DNA from 2 places in the Cohnella yongneupensis genome. Region 2 is predicted to be linked to the other one. Evidence: riboswitches for the same ligand, from Rfam matches in the RefSeq annotation. Region 2 holds a riboswitch; the other holds the start of a gene.

Region 1 (5,504 bases), on a different contig from region 2:
AACCCGCTGATCGTTCACTTGGCGGAAGCGGCGGACGTTGGACGGCTCGCGACGCAGGTGACGGAAATCGAACGACGGCTGATGGAGGCGTTCTGGCCGGGACCGCTGACGCTCGTTCTTCCGGTGAGGGAAGGCGTCGTATCGCCGCTCGTGACGGCAGGACTCGATACGGTGGCGGTGCGCGTGCCCGCGCACGAGACGGCGCGGAGGCTGATCGCGGAGTCGGGCTGCCCGCTGGCCGCGCCGAGCGCCAACCGTTCCGGCAGACCAAGCCCAACGCAAGCGTCGCATGTGCGTGAAGACTTGGACGGGCGTATCGACGGCATACTAGACGGCGGTCCGACCGGCGTCGGGCTTGAATCGACGGTTGTCCGAGTCATCGATGATCGGATTCATATTCTTAGACCGGGCGGCGTAACCTGCGAGATGCTGCAGCAAGCGGTCGGCGGACGCGCATCGGTACAAGGCGAGGAGAGTCGGCAGACGGAAGCGTCCCTCGAACAGGCGCCAAGGTCGCCCGGCGTGAAATACGCTCACTATGCGCCAAAGGGCGAGTTGCTGCTCGTCACGGGCGAGCAGGAGGCGATGATTGCGGCCGTCCAATCGAAGGTCGATGAAGCGCGCGCCCTTGGGTCGCGCGTCGGCGTGCTGGCGTGCACGGAGCATGCGGGCCGCTACGAAGCGGACGCGGTGCTCGACTGCGGGCCGCGCAGCTCCCCTGAAGTCGCGGCGCAGGCTCTGTATGCGCACTTGCGGGAATGCGACGCGAGGGAATTGGATTTCATCGTCGCGGAAGGCTATGAGGAGCGAGGCATAGGCACCGCGCTCATGAATCGCCTGCGCAAAGCCGCCGGCGGCCGCGTTCTGAACGTCTAAAGGGAAGCACCCCTCCATCTTCCATAAGCTTCCACCCCTAAGAGCATGATCCCGAACTCGTCCGCATATGTTGGATAGAGGATAAGGCGATGCGGAGGCTAGCTCGCCGCATGAGGGGGGACAAGCGATGACGGACTGGTCCATCGCATCCGGGCAAATGCTGACGATTCTCGTCATGGCGGTCGCTCTGGGCATGGATGCTTTCTCTCTGGGCATCGGAATCGGATTGAAAGGCATCCGGCGCCGCGACGTGCTCAAGCTGAGCGCGATTATCGCGCTGTTCCATATTTTGATGCCGCTCGGCGGCATGGTCATGGGACAATACGTCGGCGAGCTGCTCGGCGGAATCGCGACTTCTGCCGCGGGAGCGTTGCTCTTGCTGCTCGGCGGACATATGGTCTATAGCTCCGTGCGCGGGGAGTCGGTCGATTCGATCGATCATCGCACCGTCTGGGGCACGCTCGTATTTTCTTTTAGCGTAAGCATCGATTCGTTCTCCGTCGGAGTGTCGCTAGGCATGTTCTCCTCTCACTTGTTCGTCACCGTGCTGCTATTCGGGTTGACCGGCGGGCTGATGAGCGTAATGGGATTGATGCTCGGACGGCACGTCAGCCGTTCGCTGGGCGGATACGGGGAAGCGCTCGGCGGTGTTATTTTGTTCGGATTTGGATTATTATTTCTTATATAGAGACGGCCAAGCATAAACGACTTACGCCGTCCTAAGGGATGGCGGAAAAACGTTTATGTCGGAGGTTATTCAGAAATGAGTAGCCATGAAACTTATAAATTCTGAATAACTAGATAAAGGGGGCACAAGCATGCTTCGCATTCTGATCGTATGTACGGGGAATACGTGTCGCAGCCCGATGGCACATGCGATGCTCGCCGATTTGGCTGCCCGCGGAGGCAAGTCGATCGAAGTCCGCTCGGCGGGCGTCGCCACGATGAACGGTCTTCCGGCGTCCCCGCACGCGGCGACCGCGCTCCGCAAACGCAACCTGGACGTACCCGGCACTTCGACCTCGCTGACGGCGAACGAAGTGCGCTGGGCGGATCTGATTCTTACGCTATCGACCAGCCATAAGCGAGCCATCGTGCAGTCTTACCCGGATGCTATCGCGAAGACGCACACGCTTAAGGAATACGCGCTCAGAGGCGATCCGGTAATGGACGACGTGGCGGAGGCGGAGAGGCTGTACAGCGAATGGCAGGTTCGGCAAGCGTTAGGGCAGCAGTTGTCCGCCGAGGAGCAAGCGCGGCTGTTCGAGCTGCAACGGCGCATTCCGAATTTCGATATCGCCGACCCGTTCGGCGGCTCGCTCTCGCTCTACGAGCAGTGCGCGGACGAGATCGAGGACGCTTTGCTGAGCATCGTCGAGAAGCTGGAACCAGATGATTCCGGCTCGAATGGGCGCGAAGGGTGATTGATTTTTATCGCTTCGTTCGGTATGATTAGAGCATAACTTCAAGGTTCCGATGTAACTGGCGACGCGTAGTGGATGAAACCACGGTGGAGCATCGGACACCCGGCCGGTCGCCTGGGCAAAGAGCAACGTGCTAACGCACGTTTGCTCTTTTTTGTCTTTTGACGGTATTATGGATGTCGAATTCTGTTTGGCTCAGAGCAATTCAGGTATAATAGCTACGTATACGAGGGAGGTCATTGGGGATGAAAATCGCGATTGGGGCAGACCACGCCGGTTACCGGCTAAAGGATGAGATCGTACCCGTGCTTACGGCGCTGGGCCATGAATTGATCGACGTTGGCTGCAGCTGCGGAGATTCCGTAGATTACCCGGATTACGCATTGCCGGTATGCGAGAAAGTCGTTAGCGGCGAAGCGGAGCGGGGCATTCTTATATGCGGAACCGGCATCGGCATGTCGATCGCCGCGAACAAGACGCACGGTATTCGTTGCGCGCTCGTGCACGACATGTTCTCGGCCAAGGCGACTAGAGAGCATAACGATACGAACGTACTCGCCATGGGCGAACGCGTCATCGGTCCGGGGCTTGCCGCGGAAATCGTGAAGATCTGGCTCGAGACGCCGTTTTCGGGCGGCGAACGCCATAAGAACCGCATCAACAAAGTGATGGCATTGGAATCGAAATAATTCATTCGCGATATCGGCGATAGAAGGAGGTCTCGTGATGACGTCGGAAGCTGCGAACACGATAACGGAGCAAGTGGAGCAGGTGCTAAGCGAGCTCGCGCAAGCCGCGGCTTTGCGGCCGGGGCAGATCGTCGTATTCGGCGTCAGCACGAGCGAGGTGCAAGGGGCGCGCATCGGGACCTCCGGCGCCGAATCGGTTGCCGCGCAAATTCATGCGGGCGTAGAGCGGGTCAGACAGCGGATCGGATTCCAAGCGGTCTGGCAATGCTGCGAGCATCTGAATCGCGCGCTGGTGACGGAACGGACCTTGGCCGAACAGCAGGGCTGGACCGAGGTATCGGCGATTCCGATGCCGAAGGCGGGCGGCTCGATGGCCTCCTTCGCTTATCGTCAATTGCAACAACCTTGTCTCGTCGAGGCGGTGCAAGCGCACGCGGGCATCGACATCGGAGAGACGATGATCGGCATGCATTTGCGTCCGGTCGCCGTACCGCTCAGACCGTCGGTCCGGACGATCGGGCAGGCGCGGGTCGCGATGGCGATGACGCGTCCGAAGCTGATCGGCGGCGCTCGCGCGGTCTATACCCTGGAAGACGCCGCTCCGGCGCAATCTTCTACGAATACTTGTGACTAATGCAGTACCCATAGAACTAATTCCTTAGGAGGCATATCATCATGTTGGACAATCTCAACAAGCAAGACCCGGAAATCGTAAAGGCGCTTAACCTCGAACTGAAACGTCAGCGCGACAACATCGAATTGATCGCATCGGAGAATATCGTAAGCGAAGCGGTCCTCGAGACGATGGGCACGGTGCTTACGAACAAATACGCGGAAGGCTACCCGGGCAAACGCTACTACGGCGGCTGCGAATACGTAGACATCCCGGAAGAAATCGCGCGCAACCGCGCCAAAGAACTGTTCGGCGCAGAGCATGCGAACGTTCAGCCGCACTCCGGCGCGCAAGCTAACCTTGCGGTTTACTTGGCAGTGCTCAAGCCGGGCGACACGGTTCTCGGCATGAACCTTGCGCACGGCGGCCACTTGACGCACGGTAACCCGGCGAACGCGTCCGGCTTGCTGTACAACTTCGTCGCTTACGGCGTTAACGAAGAGACTTTCACGATCGATTACGAAGAAGTCCGCAAAGCGGCTTTCAAGCACCGTCCTCGTCTGATCGTTGCCGGCGCATCCGCATACCCGCGCACGATCGATTTCGAGAAAATGGGCAAAATCGCTAACGACGTAGGCGCGCTCTTCATGGTCGACATGGCGCACATCGCGGGTCTCGTCGCGGGCGGTCAACATCCGAGCCCTGTACCGCACGCTCACTTCGTTACGACGACGACGCATAAGACGCTCCGCGGACCTCGCGGCGGTATGATCTTGTGCCGTCAACCATGGGCTGCCGCGATCGACAAAGCGGTATTCCCGGGCACGCAAGGCGGACCGCTCATGCACATCATCGCGGCCAAAGCGGTCGCCTTCGGCGAAGCGCTTCAACCTTCTTTCAAAGACTACGCTCGCGATGTAGTCGTTAACGCGAAGGTGCTTGCGGACGCGCTCGTCGCGGAAGGCCTGAATATCGTTTCCGGCGGCACGGACAACCACTTGATGCTGATCGATACGCGCAACTTGAACATCACGGGCAAAGAAGCCGAGCATGTTCTCGACTCCGTCGCGATCACGGTCAATAAGAACGCGATCCCGTTCGATCCGACGAGCCCGTTCATCACGAGCGGTATCCGTATCGGTACGCCGGCCGTCACGACCCGCGGCATGGGTCCGGAAGCGATGAAGACGATCGCTAAAGTCATCGCCCTTACGCTCAAGAACCCTAAAGACGCGGCGACGCTCGAGAAAGCCCGCGGTCTTGTGGCTGATCTGACGGCGCAATATCCTCTGTACCCTAACATGGCGTACTAATACGCGCATACGCAAAAGCCCCGACGTGGAACCTTGGTTCCGTGTCGGGGCTTTTTTGGTGATTCGCCACGCGCGGGCAATAGCGGAATAGCGGAACGTGGTTCTGCTAATGTGCCGCCAAGCACGGGCAATAGCGTATTAACGGCACGTAGTTCCGCTAACCCGGTGCCGCATGCGCAGGTATTATCGCAGGAGCGCGACTATCGCGTCGCGCCTTAATAGCCTCGCTCGTACTGCTTCACCACGTCCGTCTTGCCATCCAGCTTGCGAAGCGCGTCGACCGCCCAGTAAGGGTTGCGGAGCATGCCGCGTCCGATCGCTACGAGGTCGGCATCTCCGCCTCCTAGAATGCTCTCTGCGAGCTTCTCGTCGTCGATCAAGCCTACCGTGATCACGGGCACGTCCAGCGCCTTCTTGATCGCCCGCGCGAGCGGAACGTGATAGCCGGGGAAGTTGCCCGGCTTGCGCCCGGCGGATACGCCGTCTCCGCCGCTCGATACGTCGAATACGTCTACGCCCGCTTCGCGATACTTGCGGCAAAGGTCGATAGCATAGTCGACATCGTAGCCGCCTTCGGCGTACTCAACCG
Region 2 (5,504 bases):
TTCGCCAGAACATATACTTTCTCCGTTGTCCCCCGCACTTTGCGTTCTTCCGCGACATGAATCAATCCCGCTTTCAGAAGCGTATTCAAATGACGGTACAAGGTCGCCTGAGGAACGTTCGAGAGGCGCTCCACTAACTGCTGGGTCGTGCGGTTGCCCTCTGGCATCAATGCTAGAATGATCCGCATACGGATAGGATGCAAAATCAAGTCGGCTTTCGTTGGATTCACGAGTAAACTCCTTCCGTTATCAACTTATTATCATTATCGATAATGATAATAATAATAATCGTATGAGCTATTGTCAATACCCACCAGTGCATCCGGATCGAAGAACGATAAAAGGGCACCCAGGTATTAAATAACCCGAATGCCCCTCTATTAGGTCTATTAGGTTTCCGTCATAACGCCCCCGTTAACGTGCAGCACTTGCCCCGTCACGAACGACGAGTCGTCCGACGCCAAGTAAATGTAAGTCGGCGCGAGCTCGAACGGCTGCCCAGCTCGCTTCATCGGCGTCTCCAGCCCGAACGTCTTCACGTATTCCGCGGAATAGCTCGATACGATGAGCGGCGTCCAGATCGGTCCGGGTGCCACAGCGTTGACCCTAATGCCCTTATGGACTAGCTGCAGCGATAAAGATCGCGTGAACGAGACGATCGCACCCTTGGTCGACGAGTAGTCGACGAGCAGCGGCGCTCCCACGTAGGCGGTAACGGACGCCGTCGAGATAATCGCGCTTCCCGGCTTCAAGTACGGCAACGCCGCCTTCGTCATGTAGAACATCGGGAAAATATTCGTTCGGTACGTGTCCTCAAGCTGCGCGTCGGAAATATTCATGATGCTTTCCTGAGGGAATTGAACGCCTTGGCCCATGACCAGAATGTCCAGGCAACCGTAGCAGGCGAGCGTCCGTCTTACGACTTCCGCGGAAAACTCCGGACGCCGCAAATCGCCTTCGATTAGTAAACAGCGCCGCCCGTATTTCTCGACCATCGCCTTCGTCGCCAGCGCGTCTTCCCGCTCGTACAAGTAGACGATCGCCATGTCTGCGCCTTCCTTGGCGAAGCCGATCGCGACCGCGCGGCCGATGCCGCTGTCGCCGCCGTTGATGATGGCGACTTTGCCTGCCAGCTTACCGCTTCCCTTATAGGCGGGATTATCCGAGATTGGAGTCGGGTTCATCAAATATTCCAAACCCGGCTGCCTATCTTGATGCTGCGGAGGGAACGTCACCGGGACTGGACGACAATGCGTCTCGTAACCGTAATACGGGTACATCGGAATCATCTTGCATCCGCCACCTTCTGCTCAAGTCGTCGAAGCAGAATATTCAGCGGATGCCTATTCGGTTCCCTTTTTACCCTCTGATCGCCTTTGCCGCCGCATCCAGCGCATGAACGACCTTGTCACACCACGCATCGAATTCCGGGTCTTCTTGCTGCAGCTCTGGATGGGCCAGAATGTGGGCGACCGTCTTCTTGATCCCTTGGTCGAGACGCGTCGTCGCGACGAATTCGGGAACTAGCCGCTTCAGCTTCGCGTTGTCGAAGACGACGGAGTTGGCCTTGTCGCCTAGCAAGCCGCCGCGGTAGTCTTCCGTGCTGCATGCGGCGAGGAATTCCGAAGAGACGTGGACGGCATTGAGCTTAACGCCCAGCGCGTCGGCGATAATCTCGTAAATTTGGTTCCAAGTGACCGACTCGTCCGAAGTGATATGTACCGTCTCACCGAGCGCGTGAATGTTGCCCATCAAGCCGATGAAGCCTTTGGCAAAGTCGCTGTTGTGCGTCATCGTCCACAAAGACGTACCGTCGCCGTGAATGATGACCGGCTTGTTCTCCAGCATGCGCCGGGCAACCTGCCAAGTTCCTCTGCTACCGTGCACGCCTAGCGGAATCGAGCGTTCGTCGTACGTATGGCTCGGCCGGACGATCGTAACCGGGAAGCCTTGCTCGCGATATTGCTTGATGAGGTACTCTTCGCAGGCTATTTTGTTCCGGGAATATTCCCAGTATGGATTCGATAATGGCGTACCTTCGGTGATTCGATAGTCCGATAGCGGCGTCTGATAGGCGGATGCCGAGCTGATGAACATGAATTGCTTCGTTTTGCCTTGGAAAAGGCGATAATCCCGCTCCAGCTGCGCCGGCACGAACGCGATAAAATCGGCGACGACGTCGAACGACATCGACTCGATCAGCTTCGCCACGCGCTCCTCGTCGTTGATATCCGCTTGAACGACGCGTACGCCCGCAGGCAAATCATCGTTCCGGCTGCCGCGGTTAAGCAAGTACAATTCGCAGCCTTGCTTCGCCAATTGCTCCGTAATCGCCGAGCTGATAATGCCTGTTCCCCCGATAAAAAGAGCTTTCATTTCCGTGCACCTCCATGAGTTTGAGAACGACCGAGACGTCGGCCGCTCCATCAGCGGTTACCTATCCCTATTTTACCAATTCAGTTGAAGCTTGCGAGTATACTTTACGCCTTCGAGCCCGGTCGGATCTTTCTCCGCCTTGAAGCGGACGAATGATTCGGCAGCTTCCGAAGTTCTGACGCGAAGCGGCTTCGGATCGCTATGGACGACGTCCCATACGACATCGGCAACCGACTCCGACGTCTGCGGCACGGAATTGCGGCTATTGAAACCTTCGATATAACGCATCAGAACCGGCTTGTATTCATCGTCCAGAATACCGCCCGTCTTCTCGACCTGCGACATGACCGTACTGACGAAGCTCGTGGCGATCGCGCCCGGCTCAAGAAGCGTTATATCGATGTTGAAAGCGGGCTTATAGTAAGTCGCTAAGCTTTCGAGTAGACCTTCGACCGCGAATTTACTGGCGCAATAAATTTCGTTGAGCGGCTGTCCCACAAGCCCGCCGACGCTAGACGTCGCGATAATATGCCCGCCATCTCCCTTGCGAAGAAGCGGCAGCGCGGCGCGGATCGTATGCATGACGCCGTATACGTTCGTGTCGAACACGCGATGGATGTCCGCGAGATCCGCTTGCCCAAGCGCCCTCAAATAACCGAAGCCGGCATTGCAGAATAGGACGTCCAGACGTCCATGCTCGGCATCGATTCGGTCTACGACCGTCTGCAGAGCGGTCGGGTCGGTTACTTCCATCTCGACGAAATGCACATTCGCGTTGTCCGCGTACAGCTGCCTATCTCTTTCCGCATTCCGAGTGCCCGCGTATACGGTCCACCCTTCCCGTCCGAACTTCAGCGCCGTTGCCAGACCGATCCCGGACGATGCGCCGGTAATCGCAATGATTCGGTTCAAATGATCACCCGCTTCGAGAAATTAGGTTACCAGTCCTTACCTAATCATTATCCTCGATCGAATAGGCCATTACAATTGCGGACGATAGTACGGGTAATCTATTTTCTGTTGCACCTGTCGAGCGAATGCGACGTCCGTTAACGACTCGACGAGCAGCAAGCCTAGGTCGATCGAAGACGACGCGGCTCCTCCGGTGAACACGTCGCCGTCGCGAACGCAGCGTTCCCGAACGACCTCCGCGCAATAGGGGGCAAGCAAGTCATATGCCGACGGGTTAGTCGTTGCCCGCTTACCCTCTAGGAACCCGGCGGCGCCGAGCAGCAAAGCGCCGGTGCATACCGACGCTTTGAGCTTCGCGTCTCGCGCGGTCTTGATCCAGGCCATGAATGCGGCATCGAATCTAAGCTGTCTCGTAGGCATGCCGCCGGTTACGAAAACCAAGTCGTACCTGGACAAGTCCGGCAAAACGTGGTCGATGTTGATTTTAAGTCCGCGATCGTCCGTAATCCGGTCTTTGTTCGAACAGAAGTCCCATGACAAGTCCGGCTTAGCCCCGAGCACGAGCATCCACGGCAGCACCTCATGTACACCCGCCCAATCGAGCGTCGTCATTCCGTCGAACATCACGTAAGCCACTTTCATCATAGACACCTAGCCTCTCCTTATGGGCTGGAAAAACAAAAAGAAGCACCCGATCGCGACATTCGCGTTCGATTGCTTCGCCCAGGCGTACGGCCGTATCCGCTGCGTTCCCCCATGGTTATCCATGCTACGCCAGTTGCGCGCGGTGTAATTGTTAACGATAGTGTACATCCTTATTTTGGAACTGACAACGGTTGGATTTGTTTAATCACGTCTGTAGATCCGGCACGATTACGCGTACTGGTGAAGCCTATCGAGCGCGGTCGCCTGGTCCGGGAGGAAAAAGATTTGCGTGCCCTTGTTGCATTCGTATATGAAATCCTTCAGGCTTTTGCTGTCGTACGCGCCGAAATCTCCTACGATCGCCAGCTTCACTTGATAGGTCGTAAACTTTTGCAAAATATCGCCCGCAAGCTTCGTCTTGAGCTCAAAGAAATCTTCCGTGAAGCACGACTTTTCGATGAGCATTTTTGTGCAGTCCGCCGTGTATTGTACAGTAGCCATTAAATCCAATGCGTCTTGCACTTCGCCAATGACAATCTCGTCGCTTTCCACGATCGCTACTAAAGATGGTCCTCTTTGGTCAACCCTAATGTTCATCCGCAGCTCACCTCCCTTGGATTGTAACCTAACTAACAAAAGTTGAGAAACAATAAAATAATGAGTAGACTATAGGTATTAATAAGGGGGCGAAACCCGCATGACTAATCAAGCATCTTCATTCGAAATAGGAATCAGCACGTTTCTCGAAGCGACGCCGAACGCGACGGTCGGGAAGTCCATCACTCACGCCGAGCGGCTGCGCCAGGCCGTCGAGGAAATCGTGCTCGCCGATCAAGTCGGGCTAGACGTCTATGGCATAGGCGAACATCATCGGGCAGACTACGCGGGCACTTCGCCGGTCACCATACTCGCAGCGGCCGCTTCCGTGACGAAGCGGATCCGTCTCTCGAGCGCCGTTACGGTATTGTCCTCGGACGATCCGGTTCGCGTATACGAATCTTTCTCCACGTTGGACGGCTTGTCTAACGGTCGGGCGGAAATTATGGCGGGGCGCGGTTCGTTCATCGAATCGTTCCCGCTGTTCGGATATAGTCTGGACCATTACGACGAGTTGTTCGAGGAAAAGCTCGAGCTATTGCTCGCGATCCGCGCATCGGAAAAGGTCACCTGGCGCGGAGGCCATCGTGCGGCGATCAAAAACTTAGGCGTCTATCCGCGCTCCGTGCAGGAGCCGCTTCCGGTATGGATCGCCAGTGGCGGCAATCCGGAATCCGCCGTTCGCGCGGGGACGCTCGGATTGCCGATCGTGTTCGCCATCATCGGCGGCATGCCGGAGCGGTTCGCTCCGCTCGTCAACTTGTATAAGCAAGCCGCCGCGCGCGCAGGGCATGACGTCGCCAAGCTGCAGATTGCGACGCACTCCCACGGCTTCATTTCGGATACGACCGACCGAGCAGCCGACCTGTTCTTCCCGCACACGCAAGCCCATATGAACACGATCGGTCGCGAACGCGGATGGCCGCATTACGACCGCTCGGCGTTCGATGCCGCTCGCAGCATGCGCGGTGCGC

The links. Region 2 has a riboswitch for ZMP and ZTP ahead of ACFPQ4_RS05250 (DJ-1/PfpI family protein). Riboswitches for the same ligand answer to the same signal wherever they lie in the genome.
Region 1: another riboswitch for ZMP and ZTP. It lies ahead of rpiB (ribose 5-phosphate isomerase B); the one in region 2 lies ahead of ACFPQ4_RS05250 (DJ-1/PfpI family protein).

Annotation. Positions count from the first base shown of each region.
Region 1 is NZ_JBHSNC010000051.1:74,933-80,436, reverse strand. Features, by position in the region: gene ACFPQ4_RS16885 (L-threonylcarbamoyladenylate synthase) at 1-876, shown strand, start outside; gene ACFPQ4_RS16880 (manganese efflux pump MntP) at 1,004-1,564, shown strand; gene ACFPQ4_RS16875 (low molecular weight protein arginine phosphatase) at 1,695-2,300, shown strand; ZMP/ZTP riboswitch at 2,345-2,427, shown strand; gene rpiB (ribose 5-phosphate isomerase B) at 2,546-2,989, shown strand; gene ACFPQ4_RS16865 (TIGR01440 family protein) at 3,027-3,623, shown strand; gene ACFPQ4_RS16860 (serine hydroxymethyltransferase) at 3,668-4,915, shown strand; gene ACFPQ4_RS16855 (NADH:flavin oxidoreductase/NADH oxidase) at 5,131-5,504, opposite strand, start outside.
Region 2 is NZ_JBHSNC010000013.1:57,947-63,450, reverse strand. Features, by position in the region: gene ACFPQ4_RS05270 (helix-turn-helix domain-containing protein) at 1-230, opposite strand, end outside; gene ACFPQ4_RS05265 (SDR family oxidoreductase) at 390-1,289, opposite strand; gene ACFPQ4_RS05260 (SDR family oxidoreductase) at 1,360-2,376, opposite strand; gene ACFPQ4_RS05255 (SDR family oxidoreductase) at 2,449-3,288, opposite strand; gene ACFPQ4_RS05250 (DJ-1/PfpI family protein) at 3,358-3,933, opposite strand; ZMP/ZTP riboswitch at 4,003-4,080, opposite strand; gene ACFPQ4_RS05245 (DUF4180 domain-containing protein) at 4,162-4,530, opposite strand; gene ACFPQ4_RS05240 (LLM class flavin-dependent oxidoreductase) at 4,631-5,504, shown strand, end outside.